Regions from separate parts of the Glutamicibacter sp. V16R2B1 genome, predicted to be linked through region 1. Evidence: riboswitches for the same ligand, from Rfam matches in the RefSeq annotation. Region 1 holds a riboswitch; each other region holds the start of a gene.
The links. A riboswitch is a leader RNA that binds a small molecule or an ion and turns the genes downstream of it on or off. The one in region 1 is predicted to bind S-adenosylmethionine.

Region 1 (5,727 bases):
GCGGGTGGGCCACGGCCACCATGGTCCAGTCGGCAAAGATGGTCCCGGTGCAGTAGTACTTCTCCCCGGTGACGAACCAGCGGCCCTCGTGCTCGGTGGCCGTGGTGTTCAGGCTGCCCAGCCGGTTGCCGCCGCGTTCGGTGTAGGCGTTGCCCACAATGTGCCCGGCTGAGATCCGCTCCAGCCATTTGGCCTGCAGCGACTGGTCCTCGAAGGCCAGCACGTCTTCGACGAAGGCCAGGTGGGCACGCCAGAGCTGGGCGATGTGGGAGTCGGCTTCGGCCAGTTCAATCAGCAGGCGGAAGACATCGGACATGCGGGCACCGTACCCGCCGCGGTCCACCGGGACGCGCAGGGCCCCGAAGCGTTCCCGGTTCAGCAGCCCCACTTGCTCAAAGGGCAGGATGCGCTCCCGGTCCCGGTGGGCCGCGCCCTCGGCGATTTGCGCGAAGACCGGTCGGAAGGTGGCGGCCAGGCGTTCATATTGTTCGTCGGCCCCAGGCCCCGGGGTGATCTTCAGCAGCTGCCGCTCGGGCAGCTGCTCGGGGTGCTGGTCCAGGTCCACGGCGTTGCCGGCAGGGGCCTGGGCAGGGTCGGACAGCGCGTTGAAGTCCGGTTGGGGTTCGCCGAATGACATGCAAGAGCCTCAATTCTTCCATCGGTCCTGGCGGTAGCACCGGCCCGCATGGGGTGGTTGCTGCGGCGTCGTGGAGCCAGATCTCTCGGCCGCTCTGGATGGTTCATCTCATTTGTACCGGCGGTGACGAAGCCGGCTCAAGGCTTGGCGTCATATTTCGGGGCATGAAGCGCAGATGACGTCGAACGCCCGGATCGCGCGAATGGGCAGGACGTTACAGCCTGACCCCGTCAAGCGGCAGAATGATGCAGAATCCACAAGGGATCAAAGAAATACCAGAATTACCGGCCCCAGAAACGTATGCTTCGAAGATTCGTCACATTACGAACGATTTGCCTTCCATCCGTTCGGGACGATTACATGGTGGCGTAACCATCCCGAGCGGCCGAGAGATCTGGCTCGTTGACGCCGCAGCAACCACCATGACGGGGAGAAGGCCTCTTCCTGCATGGACGGTGCTAACGCCAGAAGCGATGGAGATGACAATGAGTACTGTCCTTGTGTCGCCCACACCCGTGGCGCCATCCACTGCCCGATCGGTTCAGTTCCACAACCTGGGGCGTTCGTTCACCGCAGGACGGCAGACCCGCACGGTCCTGTCGGGCATCGACCTGCAGATCACCGCCGGTCAGGTGGTGGCCATCCTGGGCGCCAGCGGCTGCGGCAAGTCCACACTGCTGCGCACCGTCAGCGGCCTGGATCACCCCAGTGTCGGCCAGGTCCGCATTGGCGGCCACGCCGTGGAGGGAATCGATGACCGCTGTGCGGTGGCGTTCCAGGAACCCCGGTTGCTGCCGTGGCGGACGGTGCGCCAGAACATCGCCCTGGGCCTGTCTCCGCAGCTGACAGCCCAGGCCGGCCGCGAGCTGATCGCCGAGCTGCTGGAACTGACCGAACTCACCCACGCGGCGGAACTTCGTCCGCGCGAGATTTCCGGGGGCATGGCCCAGCGCGTTTCACTGGCCCGCGCCCTGGCACGGCGCCCCGGGGTCCTGCTGCTGGACGAACCGTTCGGCGCGCTGGATGCCCTGACCCGCCTGAAAATGCAGGATCTGCTGCTGGAGATCCACCGTTCGTTCCCGACCACGGTGCTGATGGTCACCCATGACGTGGACGAGGCCCTGAGCCTGGCCGACCGCGTCATTGTCCTGGGGCACCGGCGGCCGAACGCGGAGCAGAAGCAGAACGGGGCCGGGGTCATCGAGGACCTGACCCTGAACTCCCCCAGGCCCCGCAACCGGACGGGTTCCGGATTCACCACCCAGCGCGCGCATCTGCTGCAGCTGCTCGGTGTCAACCCGTCGGGCCATTAACCCCCGCGCCGCGTCGCCTTCCTGCCCACCCCTCCCCCTTGCGTCCGGGCCTCCTCCCGTGCGCCGCCGAACCCACCCGCTAAGGATTCCCATGTCAAAATTCACCCTGTCCCGCCGTTGCGCATTCACCTTCGCCGCCGTCGCATTGGCCGCGAGCAGCCTCAGCGGCTGCGCCGGGGAGAACGCCGCTGCCGGTGAGACCCTGACCCTCGACTATGCGACCTACAACCCCCTGAGCCTGGTGCTGAAGGAAAAGGGATGGCTGGAGGATGCGCTGGCCGACGACGGCATCAGCGTCGAATGGATCCAGTCGGCCGGGTCAAACAAGGCCAACGAGGCACTGCGTGCGGACGCCATCGACGTGGGCTCCACCGCCGGATCCGCCGCCCTGCTGGCCCGCTCCAACGGTTCCCCGATCAAGACGATCGCGTTGTACTCGCAGCCCGAATGGTCAGCACTGGTCGTGGGCAAGGATTCACCGGTTTCCTCGGTCGCCGACCTGAAGGGCAAGCAGGTCGCGGCCACCAAGGGCACCGACCCCTACTTCTTCCTGCTGCAGGCCCTGCAGGAGGCGGGATTGGGGGAAAAGGACATCACGTTGCAGAACGTGCAGCACGCCGACGGGCGCACCGCTTTGGCCAACGGCTCGGTGGATGCCTGGAGCGGACTGGACCCGATCATGGCGTCCGCCGAACAGGACGGGGCACGCCTGCTGTACCGCAACCTGGACTTCAACACCTATGGGGCGCTCAACGCCCGTGAGGACTTCCTCAAGGACAGCCCGGAAGTGGCGCAGACCGTGGTTGACGCCTATGAGAAGGCGCGCCAGTGGGCCGGCAGCCACCCGGAGGAAACCGCACAGATCCTGGCCGATGTCGCCGGACTGGACGCTCAGGTCGCCGACACGGTCATCTCCGAGCGATCCAACCTCGACGTGGCGGCGGTCCCGGGCGAGAAGTTCGTTCAGGTGCTGGGCAACATTGGGCCGGTGTTTGTCGACAGCGGCGATGTGAAGAGCCAAGCCGAGGTGGACGCCGCACTGGACACCCTGGTTGACGACCAGTTTGCCCGGCAGGCCGATGCCTCACAGATTGCGGGTGAATAGGCGATGACCGCTCCTGTTGACCAGCAGCCGGCCACCACACAAGCCGATGCCCCGCGCGCCGGGCTGCTCGCCGCACTGCTGGGGCTCCCGCACTGGCTGGTGGGCCTGGTTGTCCCCGCCCTGGTCCTGGTGGCGTGGCAGTTGGCCACGACAAGCGGACTGGTGCCCTCCTATGCGCTGCCTACCCCGGCCTCCGTCATCACCGCCGCCGTTGACCTGCTGGAGCGCGGTGAGCTGTGGACCCACATAGGCATCTCCGCCCAGCGGGTCCTGTTGGGCTTTGCCGCCGGTTCGCTGCTGGGCCTGGTCTTCGGTGCCCTGGTGGGACTATCGAAGCTGGCCGATGCCCTGCTGAGCCTGAGCATCGGGGCGCTGCGCGCGGTCCCGTCACTGGCCTGGGTTCCGCTGCTGGTGCTGTGGATGAAGATGGGTGAGGACTCCAAGGTCACCCTGATCATCATCGGCGCCTTCTTCCCGGTCTTCACCACCGTCTCCCTGGCGCTGCGCCACGTGGATCCCCAGCTGGTGGAGGCGGCCCGCTCCTTTGGCTACCGGGGCCTGCGCCTGCTGCGCACCGTTCAGCTGCCGGCCGTGGTTCCCGCGATCTTCTCCGGGCTGCGCCTGGCCCTGGCCCAGGCATGGCTGTTCCTGGTGGCGGCCGAACTGCTCGGCGCCTCCATGGGCCTGGGGTTCCTGCTCACCGATTCCCAAAACAATGGGCGCATTGACCGCCTGATCCTGACCATCATCTTGCTGGCGATCTTCGGCAAACTCACCGATGCCCTGCTGTCCATCGCCGAACGCAAGGCCATTGCCCGCTGGGCCTAGGGCCCGCGACCACGTGTAAAGGATTTTCTTCGATGACAACCATCGACCTGACCTCCGAGGAAAGCACCGACGAAGCCACCCGCCAGCGCTTCTGGGATGAAGCGGCGAACCTGCTGGACTGGGACACCCGATGGCACACCACCTCCCGGATCGTTGCCGCCGACCCCGCCGCCGAACGCGGCCCGCAGATTTCCTGGTACCTGGGCGGCACGCTGAACGCCGCCGTGAACTGCGCGGACCGTCATGTGGCGGCCGGCCGCGGTGAGAAGGTGGCCCTGTACTTCGAGGGGGAACCCGGGGACCGGGAGACCGTCACCTACCGGGAACTGGCCGAACGGGTATGCCAGGCCGCGAACGCGCTGACCGAACTGGGGATCGGGAAGGGTGACCGGGTGGTCATCTACCTGCCGGTGCTGGTGGAGACGGTGGTCATCACCCTGGCCTGCGCCCGCATTGGCGCGATCCACTCCCTGGTTTTCGGCGGGTTCTCCGCCGCGGCCCTGAAGTTCCGGGTCGAGGACACCGCAGCGAAGCTGCTGGTCACCACGGACGGCCAGTTTCGCCGCGGCGCCGCCGTCCCGGTCAAGGACAACGCGGACGCGGCGGTGGCCGGGGAGAACAACATTGAGAACGTGCTGGTGATCCGGCGCACCGGGTGCGACATCGCCTGGACCGAGGGACGGGACGTGTGGTGGCACGAGCTGGTGGACAGCCAGCCCACCGAACACCAGGCCCAGGCCTTTGACGCCGAAACCCCGCTGTTCATCATGTACACCTCCGGGACCACCGGCAAGCCCAAGGGGCTGGTGCACACCACCGGCGGCTACCTGACCCAGGCCGCCTACAGCCACAACCTGTTGTTCGCGAACCCGGACCCGGCGCTGCGCGAGCTGGACGTGCACTGGTGCACGGCGGACCTGGCCTGGGTCACCGCCCACACCTACGAAATCTATGGTCCGCTGGCCAACGGGGTCACCCAGGTGATCTACGAGGGGGTGCCCAACGCCCCGCACCCGGGACGGCATTTTGAGATCATCGAACGCTACAAGGTCACCAGCTACTACACGGCCCCCACCCTGGTGCGTTCGCTCATGGGCTGGTTCCCCGACGGCATCCCGGCACACTATGACCTGTCCTCCATCCGGGTGGGCGGCACCGTGGGCGAGGCGGTGAACCCGGAAGCCTGGCGCTGGCTGCGCACCGAAGTGGGACGCAACACCGCCGAAGGCATCCCCATGGTGGACACCTGGTGGCAGTCCGAGTCCGGGGCGACGATCCTCTCCCCGCGGCCCACCGACACCGGCTTCAAGCCCGGCTGTGCCGCGCGAGCCACCCCGGGGGTCGCGGTGGACATCGTGGACGCCCAGGGAACACGTGTGGCCCCCGGCGAACAGGGCAACATCGTCATCACCCGCACCGGTCCGGCAATGGCCCGCACCGTGTGGGGCGATGCGCGGCGCTACTACACCAGCTACTGGAAGCAGTACGCCGAGCAGGGCTGGTTCCTGGCCGGGGACGGGGCCCGGTTCGATGCGGATGGGGACATCTGGATCCTGGGACGCACCGATGACGTCATCAACATCTCCGGGCACCGGCTGTCCACCATTGAAATCGAATCGGCGCTGGTCACCCATCCGGGCGTCGTGGAGGCCGGGGTGTGCCCCACCCCGGATGCCACCACCGGGCACGCGGCCACCGCGTTCGTGGTGCCGCTGGACCAGTCGCTGGTCGCGGCCGCACCGGATGCGGCCACCGCGGCGAGGCGCGAGGCGTTCGTGGCAGAGCTGCGGGAGACCGTGCGCCGGCAGATCGGCCCGATCGCCAAGCCGCGGGACGTGGTGCTG
Region 2 (5,727 bases), on a different contig from region 1:
GAGCGGTCCAGCACGAAGCGCGAGTGCACGAACTTGAGCACCACCACATCATGCCAGGCAGCGTCCGCGAGCCGGACGTGGCCGCTGCGGACCACCGGGGTGCGTTCCACCGCGATCGAGGCCTGCAGCCGGTCAATCCAGCGCCGGGTGAAGCCGGTGACCGCCCGGTCCGCCTCCAGCCCGCCGTTGTACGGCACCGCCAGCAGCCCCTCCACCAGGTCGTGTTCCACCCGTTCCACCGAGTCGCGGAACGCCTCCGGGCAGGCGACCCACGGGTCCTTGGCCAGCAGCCGGCGCCAGGTGCGCTCCAGCGCGTGACCCGGGCGGCGCATGTCCAGTTCCCCTTCGGGGATTTCGGCCAGGGAGCGCGAATGGTTCAGCCAGGCCCGCAGCTCGGCGGAGACCGTGGTGTACTGCAGCACCCCGGCCCGGTAGAAGTCATCCAGGTCGTGCACGGCATAGGCGATGTCGTCGGCGATGTCCATGACCGAGCATTCCAGGGTCTGCTGGTGGGTGGCGATGCGCGGGAACACGGAGAGCACATCGTGCATCTCGGCGATCTCGATGTCATAGCAGGAGAACTTCGCCGCCCCGGCCCCCGAATGGTTCCCGGCCCCGCGCGGCAGGTCCTGCGGGGAGCGCAGCGGCTGGTTCAGCCATTCGTTGCGCGACCACGGGTACTTCAGCACCCCGGCGCGCACCGCCCGGGTCAGGTTCAGCCCGCGGGCGGTGGCGTCGCAGCTGTCCAGGGCGGTGAGGATGCGAAAGGTCTGGGCGTTGCCCTCAAACCCGTCGGGCAGCCCCAGGCTCTGCCGCGCCACCCGGTCCAGCTCCTGCTCACCCAGGTGCCCAAACGGCGGGTGGCCCAGGTCGTGGGCGGCGGCCGCGGCCTGCACCACCACCGGGTCGCAGCCGCCCAGCTCCTCCACCAGCTGTTGGGTGCGCGGATCCGAGTTGCGCAGCCCGATCGCGATCGAGCGGGCCACGGCCGACACCTTCAGCGAATGGGTCAGTCGGTTGTGCACCACGGTGCCGGCCCCGGCCTGCGGGATCACCTGGGTGACCGCGGAGAGCCGGGAAAAGTAGGGGGAGAAGCGGATCCGCTCAATGTCCACACGGAACTCGTCCTCATCGGGGCGTGCAGCTTCGCTGATGGCGCGCTCGCGCCCGCCGCTTAGGTGGGTCTTCTGCCTGGCATTCATCGTAGTCACCAGCCTAGATGATGCACCGGCCGCGGTCCGGGAAGCGTGCGGGGTCATGCCCCGGCCCGCCGATCCAGCGGGCGGGCCGGGCGGCGCAGCAGCAGCGCACCGAGGGTGAACCCGATGTACACCAGCGCGGCCAGGAAGGACTGGGTCCCGAAAAACCAGCTCAGCTGCCCGTACCAGCTCAAGAGCACACAGCCGGCGGCGGTGAGCACCACCAGCCCGGCGGCCGGCCAGCGCCGGGGCAACTCCTCCAGCACCCGGCCCTGCACTGCCAGCAGCAGCCTGTAGACCAGTAGGCAGGCCCCGGTCAGCACCAGCAGGCCGCTGACCGTGCCGCCGTACTGCACCTGCTGGCGCAGCGGCTGCAGGAGGCGCGAATACAGCATCGGCAACACCAGCGAGGCGACCAGGCACAGCACCACGGTCAAGGACAGGCGGATTGCGGTGTACATTGCGGCTCCTTGGCACCGGTTCGGCCCCTGCGCCCGCGGCCCCTGCCGGCGCACCCAGTGGCCGAAGACTTTCATCCTTTCCCGGAGTGTAGGTGATCGGCCGGGCTTTGGCACGGGCCGCACGGCGCGTCATCACCGCGTCACACAAAGCCGCCCGGCGCAACACTTCAGCGGCCCTGCCCCCCGGTGCGCCCCCGGCAACCCGGGGAAAACCGGTCACCGCCCACGCGTCACACTGCGGGCGTAAGAATCGCGTCATCTTAACGTTCACGCGTCACATGACGGGGTGGGACGGCGGATGACGCGGCGCGGCCCGGCGTGCTTGCGCCGCCGCCGGGCCCTGGCGAACGATGGAATCACCAACAACCCATCAAGAGCGGCTAAGAGATCTGGCTCGACGACGCCGCAGCAACCACCGGGAAACCGAAAGGTGCTAATGCCAGAAACGATGGAGCAGTACCGTCCGATCCGCCCCGGCCGCCGCGCCGGGCCCGGCCGCTGCCGGCCGCACCCCAGGGTGCGGGTCACGGTGCACTGCCTCGTCGCTGACACGAGGAGGAACACATGCCCGGTTCGGTGGCCCCACCGTCCCTGTCCTACGAGCTCTACCCGCCGGTGAACCGCGAGGTGGCCGAGTCGGTCTACCACAGCATCGAGCAGCTGGCCGACACCAGCCCGGACTACGTCTCGGTCACCTATTCGGGCACCCCGGCCCGCCGCGCCCAGTCCCTGGCGCTGATCGAACACCTCGTCACCCAGACCAAGCTGCGCCCGCTGGCGCACTTGACCTGTGTGGGGGAGTCGGCGCAGTCGCTGCGCGTGCTGATCCGCCACTTCATCGCCCTGGGGGTGCGCGGGGTGCTGGCGCTGCGCGGTGACCTGCCGCAGGACCCGCAGGGCTGGCGCGGTGAATTCCCGTTCGCCCGCTACCTGATCGAGCTGATCCGCCAGGTGGAGGACGAACACGCCGCCTCCCTGGCCGGGGGCCGGCTGGGGGTGGGGGTGGCCGCCTACCCGCACCGCCACCCCGAGTCCCCGAGCTTCGAGCACGACATCGAGGTGCTGCTGGGCAAGCAGCGCTCCGGGGCGGACTATGCGATCACCCAGGTCTACTTCCAGCCCGAGGACTACCGGGGGCTGCTCGCCGCGGCCCGCCGCGCCGGGGTGTGCATCCCGATCATCCCCGGCATCATCCCGCTCAATTCGCTGCGCCGGCTAAACCGGCTGGCGGCGCTGACCGGGGTGCAGCCGGACCCGATCCTGGCCCACGCGCTGCAAAGCGCGACCAGCGACGCCGAACGCCACCGCATCGGGGTGCGCTGGGCGGTGGACCTGGCCCGGGCGGCGTTCGATGACGGGGCCCCGGGGCTGCACCTGTACACGTTCAACGACCACCGCGGCAGCCTGGACGTGATCGAGCAGCTGCAGCTGCCCGGCGCCCGCAGCACCTTGGCCCAATCCTGGGCCGCCCACAGCGGGGCCTAGGCGCCCGCTTCCACCGACGAACCACCGAATTGCCCAACGACCCGGCCGGGCACCCCGGCCCGGCAGAAAACTAGGAGAACACCATGAGCAAGCAGCACTTCCCGCAGGCCAGCATCCTCGGCTACCCGCGCATCGGCCGGCGCCGCGAACTGAAAAAGGCGCTGGAGGCGCACTGGGCCGGCACCCTGACCGAGCAGCAGCTGCACGAGCGGGCCTTTGCCGTGCAGCAGCAGAACCTGGAACGCCTGGTGCAGCTGGGGCTTGACCCGGCGAACGGCTCCCTGCCCGGGGACCACGCCTACTACGACCAGGTGCTGGACACGCTGGTGGCGCTCGGGGCGGTGCCCTCCCGCTTCGCCGAGGTGCTCAGCGCCCCGCTGAGCACCGCCGACGCCTTCACGCTGGCCCGCGGTGACGCGCAGCGCGCCCCACTGGAAATGACCAAGTGGTTCGACACCAACTACCACTACCTGGTCCCGGAGCTCGGCGAGCGCACCACCCTGCGCGCCAACCCCGCCGGGCTGCTGGAGAACTTCACCGCCCACGCCCGGGCCGGGCACACCATCCGCCCCACCCTGGTCGGCCCGATCAGCTTCCTGCTGCTGGCCAAGGCCGAGGAGGGCGCCGCCCGCTCCGGGTTCACGCCGCTGCACCGGATCGATGAGCTCGTCGAGGTCTACGCCCAGCTGCTGGCCGAGCTGGCCGCCGCCGGGGTGGGCTGGGTGCAGCTCGATGAGCCGGCCCTGGTCACCGAGGCCGGTGCCCGGCACGCGGTGCCCGGCGGCCTGGCCGAACGCGTGTACCGCCAGCTGTCCTCCGGCCCGCGCCCGGCGCTGCTGGTCACCACCGGGTACGGCACCGCCGGGCAGCTCACCCGCCCCGGTGAGGGCCTGGGGGTACTGGCCCGGGCCGGGGTGGACGCGGTGCAGGTGGACCTGGTGCGCGGGGTGGCCCCGCAGCCCGAATTCCTTGGCCAGCTGCAGGGCACCACCGTGGTGGCCGGGATCGTGGATGCCCGCAATGTGTGGCGCAACCACCTGGGCGCCTCGCTGATCGCGCTGCGCGCCCTGCGCCAGGCGGTGACCGCCGCCGGCGGACGCCTGGCGGTGGGCACCGCCACCTCGCTGCTGCACGTGCCGCACGATGTGGCCCTGGAGGGGAACCTGCCCGAGGGGCTGGCCGACTGGCTGGCGTTCGCGGACCAGAAGGTCAGCGAGGTGCTCACCCTGGCCACCGGCCTGGAGCACGGGGAGGATGCGATCGCCCGCGAACTGGTGGCCACCGAGCGGGCGCTGGCCGCCCGCGCCGCCTACCCGGGCACCACGGTGCCGGAGGTGCGTGAACGCCTGGCCGGGCTGGGTGAGCAGGACCTGCAGCGCCCGGATGAGCAGCAGCGCGCCGCCGCGCAGCGGGCGGGCCTGCAGCTGCCGCTGCTGCCCACCACCACCATCGGCTCCTTCCCGCAGACCGCTGAGGTGCGCGCCGCCCGGGCCGCCCACACCGCTGGCACCCTGGACGACCAGGGCTACCGCCGGTTCGTGGAGCAGGAGATCGCCCGGGTGATCGCGCTGCAGGAGGAGCTGGGGCTGGATGTGCTGGTGCACGGGGAAGCCGAACGCAACGACATGGTGCAGTACTTCGCGGAGAACCTCGACGGGTTCGCGGTCACCGAGCACGGCTGGGTGCAGTCCTACGGTTCACGCGCCACCCGCCCCTCGATCCTCTTCGGCGACGTCACCCGCCCGGCGGCGTTCACCGTGCCCTGGATTTCCCACGCCGCCTCGCTGACCGACAAGCCGGTCAAGGGCATGCTCACCGGGCCGGTGACGATCCTGGCCTGGAGCTTCGTGCGCGATGACGTGCCGCTGCAAACCAGTGCCCGGCAGGTGGCGCTGGCGCTGCGCGATGAGATCCAGGACCTGCAGCAGGCCGGGATCCGCATCATCCAGGTCGACGAGCCGGCGCTGCGTGAACTGCTGCCGCTGCGTGCCGCCGCCCAGCCGGAGTACCTGCGCTGGAGCGTGGACGCGTTCCGCCTGGCCACCGGCGGGGCGGCGGCCGGCACCCAGATCCACACCCACCTGTGCTATTCGGAGTTCGGTGAGGTGATCGGCGCGATCGACGCGCTGGGCGCGGACGTGACCTCCATCGAGGCGGCCCGCTCGGCGATGGAGGTGACCGCGGACCTGAAGTCCTTCGGCTACCGCCGCGGCATCGGCCCGGGCGTGTACGACATCCACTCCCCGCGGGTGCCCTCCCAGCAGGAGATCGCCGAGCTGATCGGCACCGCCCTGGATTCGGTGGACCGCCAGGCGCTGTGGGTGAACCCGGACTGCGGGCTGAAGACCCGCGGCTATGCCGAAACCACCGCCTCCCTGGCCAACCTGGTCGCCGCCGCCCGGCAGGTGCGCGCCGACCAGCTGGCCGCGATCTAACCCCGCGCACCACCACCGGTACGCACCAGCACGAGTAAAGGAGCCAGCCATGGCGCAGCAGTCCACCACAGCGATCCACGCCGGATACAGCCCCGGCGGCGAGCACCGTCCCCTCACGGTGCCGCTGTACCCCTCCGCGGCCTACGA
Region 3 (5,727 bases), on a different contig from region 1:
ACCGCGTCGGTCAGGAACCCGTCGTGGCCGATCGGCGAGTCGATGTAGTGCACCGGCGCGGCGCCGGGAATCAGCGCGGCCAGCTGCTCGGACTGCTCGGGCAGGTAGAGCCGGTCGCTGCGCACCGCGGCGATCACCGTGTTCACCCCGGCCAGCCGGGCCAGGGCGTGCTCCAGCGAGCCGAACCCGCGGGCCACGTCGTGGCTCATCAGCGCCTCGGTGAGCACCAGGTAGCTGTTCGCGTCAAAACGCCGGGACAGCTTGGCCGCCTGGTGGTCCAGGTAGCTTTCGACCATGTAGCGTCCGCGCGGCCAGCTGGCCGATCCCAGCGGGTCCTCCTGGCCCTGCCCCCTGCGTCCGAAGCGCTGCTGCAGCTCGGCCTCGGAACGGTAGGTGACGTGCGCCAGGCGCCGGGCCACCCCGAGCCCGGCGTCCGGCGCCCGCCCGGTGTGGTAGTAGTCCCCATTGGCGAAGTGCGGGTCCAGCCGGATCGATTCGCTTTGCACCTGGGCGAAGGCGATCTGTTCGGCGCTGGCCTGCGCGCAGGCGGCCATCACCACCAGGTTGCGCACCCGGTGCGGGTAGAGCACGGCCCACTCCAGGGCCCGTGCCCCGCCCATCGACCCGCCGATCACCGCGTGCCAGGTCTCGATCCCCAGCGCGTCGGCCAGCCGGGCCTCCAGGTGCACCGAGTCCTTGATGGTGGTGAACGGGAAACGCGAACCCCAGGCCCGCCCGTTGGCGTCCAGGCTGCCCGGCCCGGTGCTGCCGTTGCAGCCGCCGACGATGTTCGCCGCCACCACGTGGTAGCGGTTGGTGTCGATCGGCTTGCCGGGGCCCACGAAGTCCTCCCACCAGCCGTCGAAGTCCGAGTCCCCGCGGCTGACGTGGGCATCGCCGGTCAGCGCGTGGGTGATCAGCACCGCGTTGGAGCCCTGTGCGTCCAGTTCCCCCCAGGTTTCGTAGGCCAGCTCCACCTGCGGCAGGTAGCCGCCGGTTTCAAAGCCATACTCCCCCACCGCCGCTCGGCGCCTCATGCCGTGCACGGCGGTGCGGGTGGCCGGCCGCCCGGTCCTTGCGATCGCAGTCATCGGCTTAGCGCGCTTCGGCCAGGGTCTCGTCGGTCTGGCGGGCGGCCACGGCCGCGAAGCCCAGTTCCAGGTCGGCCAGGATGTCCTTGACGTTCTCCAGCCCCACGCTCAGGCGCACCAGCCCCGGACGCACCCCCGCGGCCAGCTGCTCGGCGTCGCTGAGCTGGGCGTGGGTGGTGGAGGCCGGGTGCACCACCAGGGAGCGCACGTCCCCCAGGTTGGCCACGTTCGAATGCAGCACCAGCGCATCGGCGAACGCCTGGCCGGCCGCGGCCCCGCCGGCCACGTCGAAGGAGACGATCGCGCCCACCCCGTTCGGCCCGTACTTGCGTCCGCGTTCGTACCACGGGGAGGAGGGCAGCCCGGCGTAGGAGACCTGCTGCACCTGCGGGTGCGCCTCCAGCCAGCGGGCCACCTGGACCGCGTTGGCCACGTGGCGCTCCATGCGCAGGGACAGGGTTTCCAGGCCCTGGGCGATCAAGAACGCGTTGAAGGGGGACACGGCCGAACCCAGGTCGCGCAGCAGCTGCACCCGCGCCTTGAGGATGTAGGCCAGGTTCGCCCCCAGTGCGCCGTCCACGCCCAGGTCGCGGGCGAAGACCAGGTTGTTGTAGGACTCATCCGGGGTGTTGAAGCCCGGGAACTTCTGCGGGTCGGCCCCGAAGTCGAAGTTGCCCGAATCCACGATCACCCCGGCGATCGCGGTGCCGTGCCCGCCCAGGTACTTCGTGGCCGAGTGGATGACGATGTCCGCGCCGGACTCGATCGGGCGGATCAGGTAGGGGGTGGACAGGGTGTTGTCCACCAGCAGCGGCACGCCGGCCGCGTGGGCGATGTCCGCGATCGCCGCAATGTCCAGCACGTCCTGGCGCGGGTTGGAGACCACCTCGCCGAACAGCGCCTTGGTGTTCGGGCGGATCGCGGCGCGCCACCCCTGCAGGTCGTCCGGGTCGGCCACGAAGCTGACCTCGATTCCCAGCTTGCGCAGCGTGTGCTTGAACAGGTTCTGGGTGCCCCCGTAGAGGCTGGGGCTGGCCACGATGTGGTCCCCCGCCTCGGCCAGGTTCAGGATCGCGAACGTGGTGGCCGCCTGCCCGGAGGCCAGCAGCAGGGCGCCCACCCCGCCCTCCAGGCTGGCGATCCGGTTCTCCACCGCCTCCTGGGTGGGGTTGCCGATGCGGGTGTAGATCGGACCCAGGTCCTGCAGCGCAAAGCGCTCGGCCGCGGTCTGCGCGGTGGGGAATTCGAAGGACGTGGTCTGGTAGATCGGCAGGGCCCGGGCCCCGGTGTGCGGGTCCGGGCTTTGCCCGGCGTGGATCTGACGGGTCTCGAATGACCAGTTTTCGCTCATGGTTTTCCTCCCATAGTTCGTTGACTATTCGGGGGTACACCACTGAAATTCACCCTAAGAGGCCGGTGGCCGGTGAGTTCTCAGGGTGTAACCCGCGCTTGTCCTTGGCACACCTAGGTGTGCAGGGCCAGGTCTTCACCCGGGGCACCCCACCGCGGTTGGAGGGTTGCCGCCCAGCAAGCCGGGGCTCGTAGCTGGGACTCATGACCTGCCACCAGTGTGCCGCAGGCGCGGCGGACGATGCAATCGGCGCTGCGTCCGCGGCGTCGCAATCGGTCACACAACAGCGCACCCCTTGCGCCGCACTTGGCACGTTCGGGCCGGAACGTCAACACCTGGAGAAATAATTAGGCGACCCTAAGTCGAGACTTGGATCACAAAAATGGCATGATGATCGCATGATGAGGCTAGATCACGTTTCGTATGCATGTGGCCCCGATGGGCTGATGGAAACCGCCGAACGCATCTCCCAGACCCTGGGCCTGGAGTTCGTCAAGGGTGGGATCCACCCACGATTCGGAACTCGCAATGTAATTTTTCCGCTGCAGCACAACCAGTACCTGGAAGTCGTCGAGGTGCTGGACCACCCGGCAAGCCTCAAGGCCCCCTTCGGGCAGGCCGTGCGCGCCCGCTCCGAACTGGGCGGGGGATGGATGGGCTGGTGCGTGTCCCTGGATGAGATGGGCCAGGCCGAGCAACGGCTGGGCCGCCAGGCCGTGCCGGGCAACCGCAAGTTCCCCGACGGGCGCGAACTGACCTGGCAGCAGATCGGCATCAAGGGCCTGATCGCCGACCCGCAGGTGCCCTACCTGCTGCGCTGGGACGACGGCACCGAGGACCTGCACCCTTCCCGCGCCCTGGACCCGGTGGGCTTCATCGATGAGATCACCATCGCCGGCTCCCGCGACCGGGTGCTGGAGTGGCTGGGCAAGCCCGATGAGGTGCAGCTGGGCGAGGTCACCATGAGCTACCAGTCCCCCAACGGGACCCCGGGCATCCTCTCGGTCACCTTCCAGACCCCCAAGGGCGAGGTCGTGCTGTAGCCAAGGACGCACGGATATAGGGGCAGGGCGTGAACCGCGAGGGTTCGCCCCCTGCCCCTGATCCGTTAACCCGCCGGCGCCGCGGCGCAAAGGCCGGGCGGCCGGCTCAGCCGCCGATCCCGATCGCCGGACCGATCAGCGCGAAGCCCACAAAGCCCACCGCGTCGAGCAGGAAGTGCGCGATCACCAGCGGCATCACCCGCCCCCACCGCAGGTACACCCAACCGAACACGGCGCCCATCACCGCGTTGCCGATGAACGGCCCGAATCCCTGGTACAGGTGGTAGCTGCCGCGCAGCAGCGCCGACCCCAGAAGCAGCGCCCAGGGGGCGATCTTCAGCGCCCGGCCGTGGGCGAAGAGGAAGGCCAGCATGAGCACCTCCTCCAGCACCGCGTGGCGGGCCGCGGACAGCAGCAGCACCGGCACCGTCCACCAATACCCCTCCAGGTTCGCCACCGACAGCGCGGTGGTCAGCCCCAGCGCCCGCCCCACCGCGTACAGGCCCAGGGTGCCCAGCCCCATCGCCAGGAACAAGCCGGCGCCCCAGGCCGCGTCTCGGCCGGGCCGGCGCAAATCGAACCCCACCTGCCGCGGCCCGAGCCCCAGACTGCGCGCCATGAAGTACAGCGCCAGCGCCACCGGCACCAGGGCGAAGGCGATGTCCAGCAGCTGGTAGGTCAGATCGAACCAGGGCCGGGCGCTGAGCGGGTTGTTCATCGAGGTGGTCTGCTCACCCAGCGGCGCGCGGGTCACCTTGTCCAGGAAGCTGACGATCGAATACACCGCGCTTTGGCCCAGCGACAGCGCCAGCACCAAAAAGATCTCGAATTTCAGCGGCCCCGCCTGCCGCGGGCCGTCTGCCAGATTGCTTTGCACCCCTTGATCCTATGCGTGCCCGCTGTGCCTGGGCTGAAGCACCGCGGTGGCTGCGATAGCGTTGGAACCGCTCGGCCCGCAGGTCCGGGCGCCGCCCCGCCCACCACATACCAAGGGAGAACCCGTGAGTCGAGCCGCCACCGATGCCGAGCTGGCCCTGGCCCGGCGCCTGGCCCCGCAGCTGTCCTGGCAAGGGGCCCGGGTGGAGGAAGGCGGGCAGTTCCACCGGGTGCTGCTGGGCAACGAGCAGGCGGTGATCCGCATGGCCCGCACCCCGCAGGCCAGCGCGGCCATGCCCCGCAGCGTGGCCCTGCACCGGGCCGTCTCCGAACGCCTTGCCTGGCAGGTGCCCACCGCGCTGGGCCCGATCGCCACTGACGCGCAAGGGCTGGCGGCGGTGGCGATGCGCTACATTCCCGGCACCGCGCACCCACCGCACCGGGGCGATGCGTGCATCCTGCGCCGGGTGGTCGATGCCCTGGCCGAGGTAGAGCTCGACACGCTGCGCCCGCTGCTGGCCGAACCGTTCGCGTTCGGCGGGCCGTGGACCACCGAGCGCCGCCAGGCCAGCCACGATGCGCTGCCGCTCGAGCTGCGCCCGGCGGCCCTCACCCTGTGGGAGCAGCTGCCCGAACTGGCCCAGGTGCCCCCGGGCCTGGTGCACGGGGACCTGGCCGGGCACAACATGCACTGGGTCGACGGGGAGCTGATTGGGATCCTGGACTGGGACCTGGCCGCGGCCTGGGACCCGGCGCTGAACACCGCCTACTTGTGCCTGTGGCACGGCCAGGACCTGATCGACCAGGTCGCTCCGGATCCCGGGCAGGCCCGCCGGGCCAGGATCTGGCTGGGGCTGATGAGCCTGGAGCGCTTCAGCGACGCCATTGCGCGCACCGATCATCCGCGGCTGGACAAGCTGCTGCGCAAAATCGGCCCGCGCCTGCGCATGGCGGCGGCCGCCGCCGCACGCGGCTAGGCCCCACGCCGGGCGGTGCGCCGCGCAGCGGGCGGCACCCTAGGCGGTGAGCACCTTCAGCCCGGCCGCATCCAGGGCCGCAAGCTGGCCGGCATCCAGCTGCCGGTCGGTGATCATGCCGGTGAGGTTAGCGGTGTCCAGGATGACAAAGGAGCGGGTGCCCACCTTGGAGGAGTCCAGCACCAGGTAGCTGTCCCGGGACTGGGCGACCATCAGCTCGTTGACCGCCGCCTCCATCTCATCCGAGACCATCGGCCCCAGCCGCGGGTCCAGCCCGTTGACCCCCACGAAGCACAAATCCATGGTGATCTTGCCCAGCGCCGCCTGCGCCATCGGCCCGACCAGTTCATAGGACCGGGCATTGAGCACCCCGCCGGTGACCATCACCC

Region 2: linked by a shared signal. The riboswitch ahead of FDN03_RS01765 (methylenetetrahydrofolate reductase) and the one ahead of FDN03_RS04465 (ABC transporter ATP-binding protein) in region 1 are both predicted to bind S-adenosylmethionine.
Region 3: linked by a shared signal. The riboswitch ahead of FDN03_RS06545 (bifunctional o-acetylhomoserine/o-acetylserine sulfhydrylase) and the one ahead of FDN03_RS04465 (ABC transporter ATP-binding protein) in region 1 are both predicted to bind S-adenosylmethionine.

What each region holds. Positions count from the first base shown of each region.
Region 1 covers NZ_VATX01000007.1:71,953-77,679, forward strand. Annotated here, with positions in the region: gene FDN03_RS04460 (acyl-CoA dehydrogenase family protein) at 1-637, opposite strand, end outside; SAM riboswitch class I at 653-742, opposite strand; SAM riboswitch class I at 1,007-1,117, shown strand; gene FDN03_RS04465 (ABC transporter ATP-binding protein) at 1,123-1,950, shown strand; gene FDN03_RS04470 (aliphatic sulfonate ABC transporter substrate-binding protein) at 2,042-3,055, shown strand; gene FDN03_RS04475 (ABC transporter permease) at 3,059-3,883, shown strand; gene acs (acetate--CoA ligase) at 3,916-5,727, shown strand, end outside.
Region 2 covers NZ_VATX01000004.1:53,012-58,738, forward strand. Annotated here, with positions in the region: gene dgt (dGTP triphosphohydrolase) at 1-1,202, opposite strand, end outside; gene FDN03_RS01760 (hypothetical protein) at 1,256-1,660, opposite strand; SAM riboswitch class I at 2,025-2,115, shown strand; gene FDN03_RS01765 (methylenetetrahydrofolate reductase) at 2,225-3,145, shown strand; gene metE (5-methyltetrahydropteroyltriglutamate--homocysteine S-methyltransferase) at 3,229-5,580, shown strand; gene FDN03_RS01775 (aminotransferase class I/II-fold pyridoxal phosphate-dependent enzyme) at 5,630-5,727, shown strand, end outside.
Region 3 covers NZ_VATX01000010.1:33,177-38,903, forward strand. Annotated here, with positions in the region: gene FDN03_RS06540 (homoserine O-acetyltransferase) at 1-1,091, opposite strand, end outside; gene FDN03_RS06545 (bifunctional o-acetylhomoserine/o-acetylserine sulfhydrylase) at 1,096-2,442, opposite strand; SAM riboswitch class IV at 2,532-2,651, opposite strand; gene FDN03_RS06550 (VOC family protein) at 2,841-3,485, shown strand; gene FDN03_RS06555 (CPBP family intramembrane glutamic endopeptidase) at 3,592-4,362, opposite strand; gene FDN03_RS06560 (aminoglycoside phosphotransferase family protein) at 4,487-5,338, shown strand; gene FDN03_RS06565 (DeoR/GlpR family DNA-binding transcription regulator) at 5,378-5,727, opposite strand, start outside.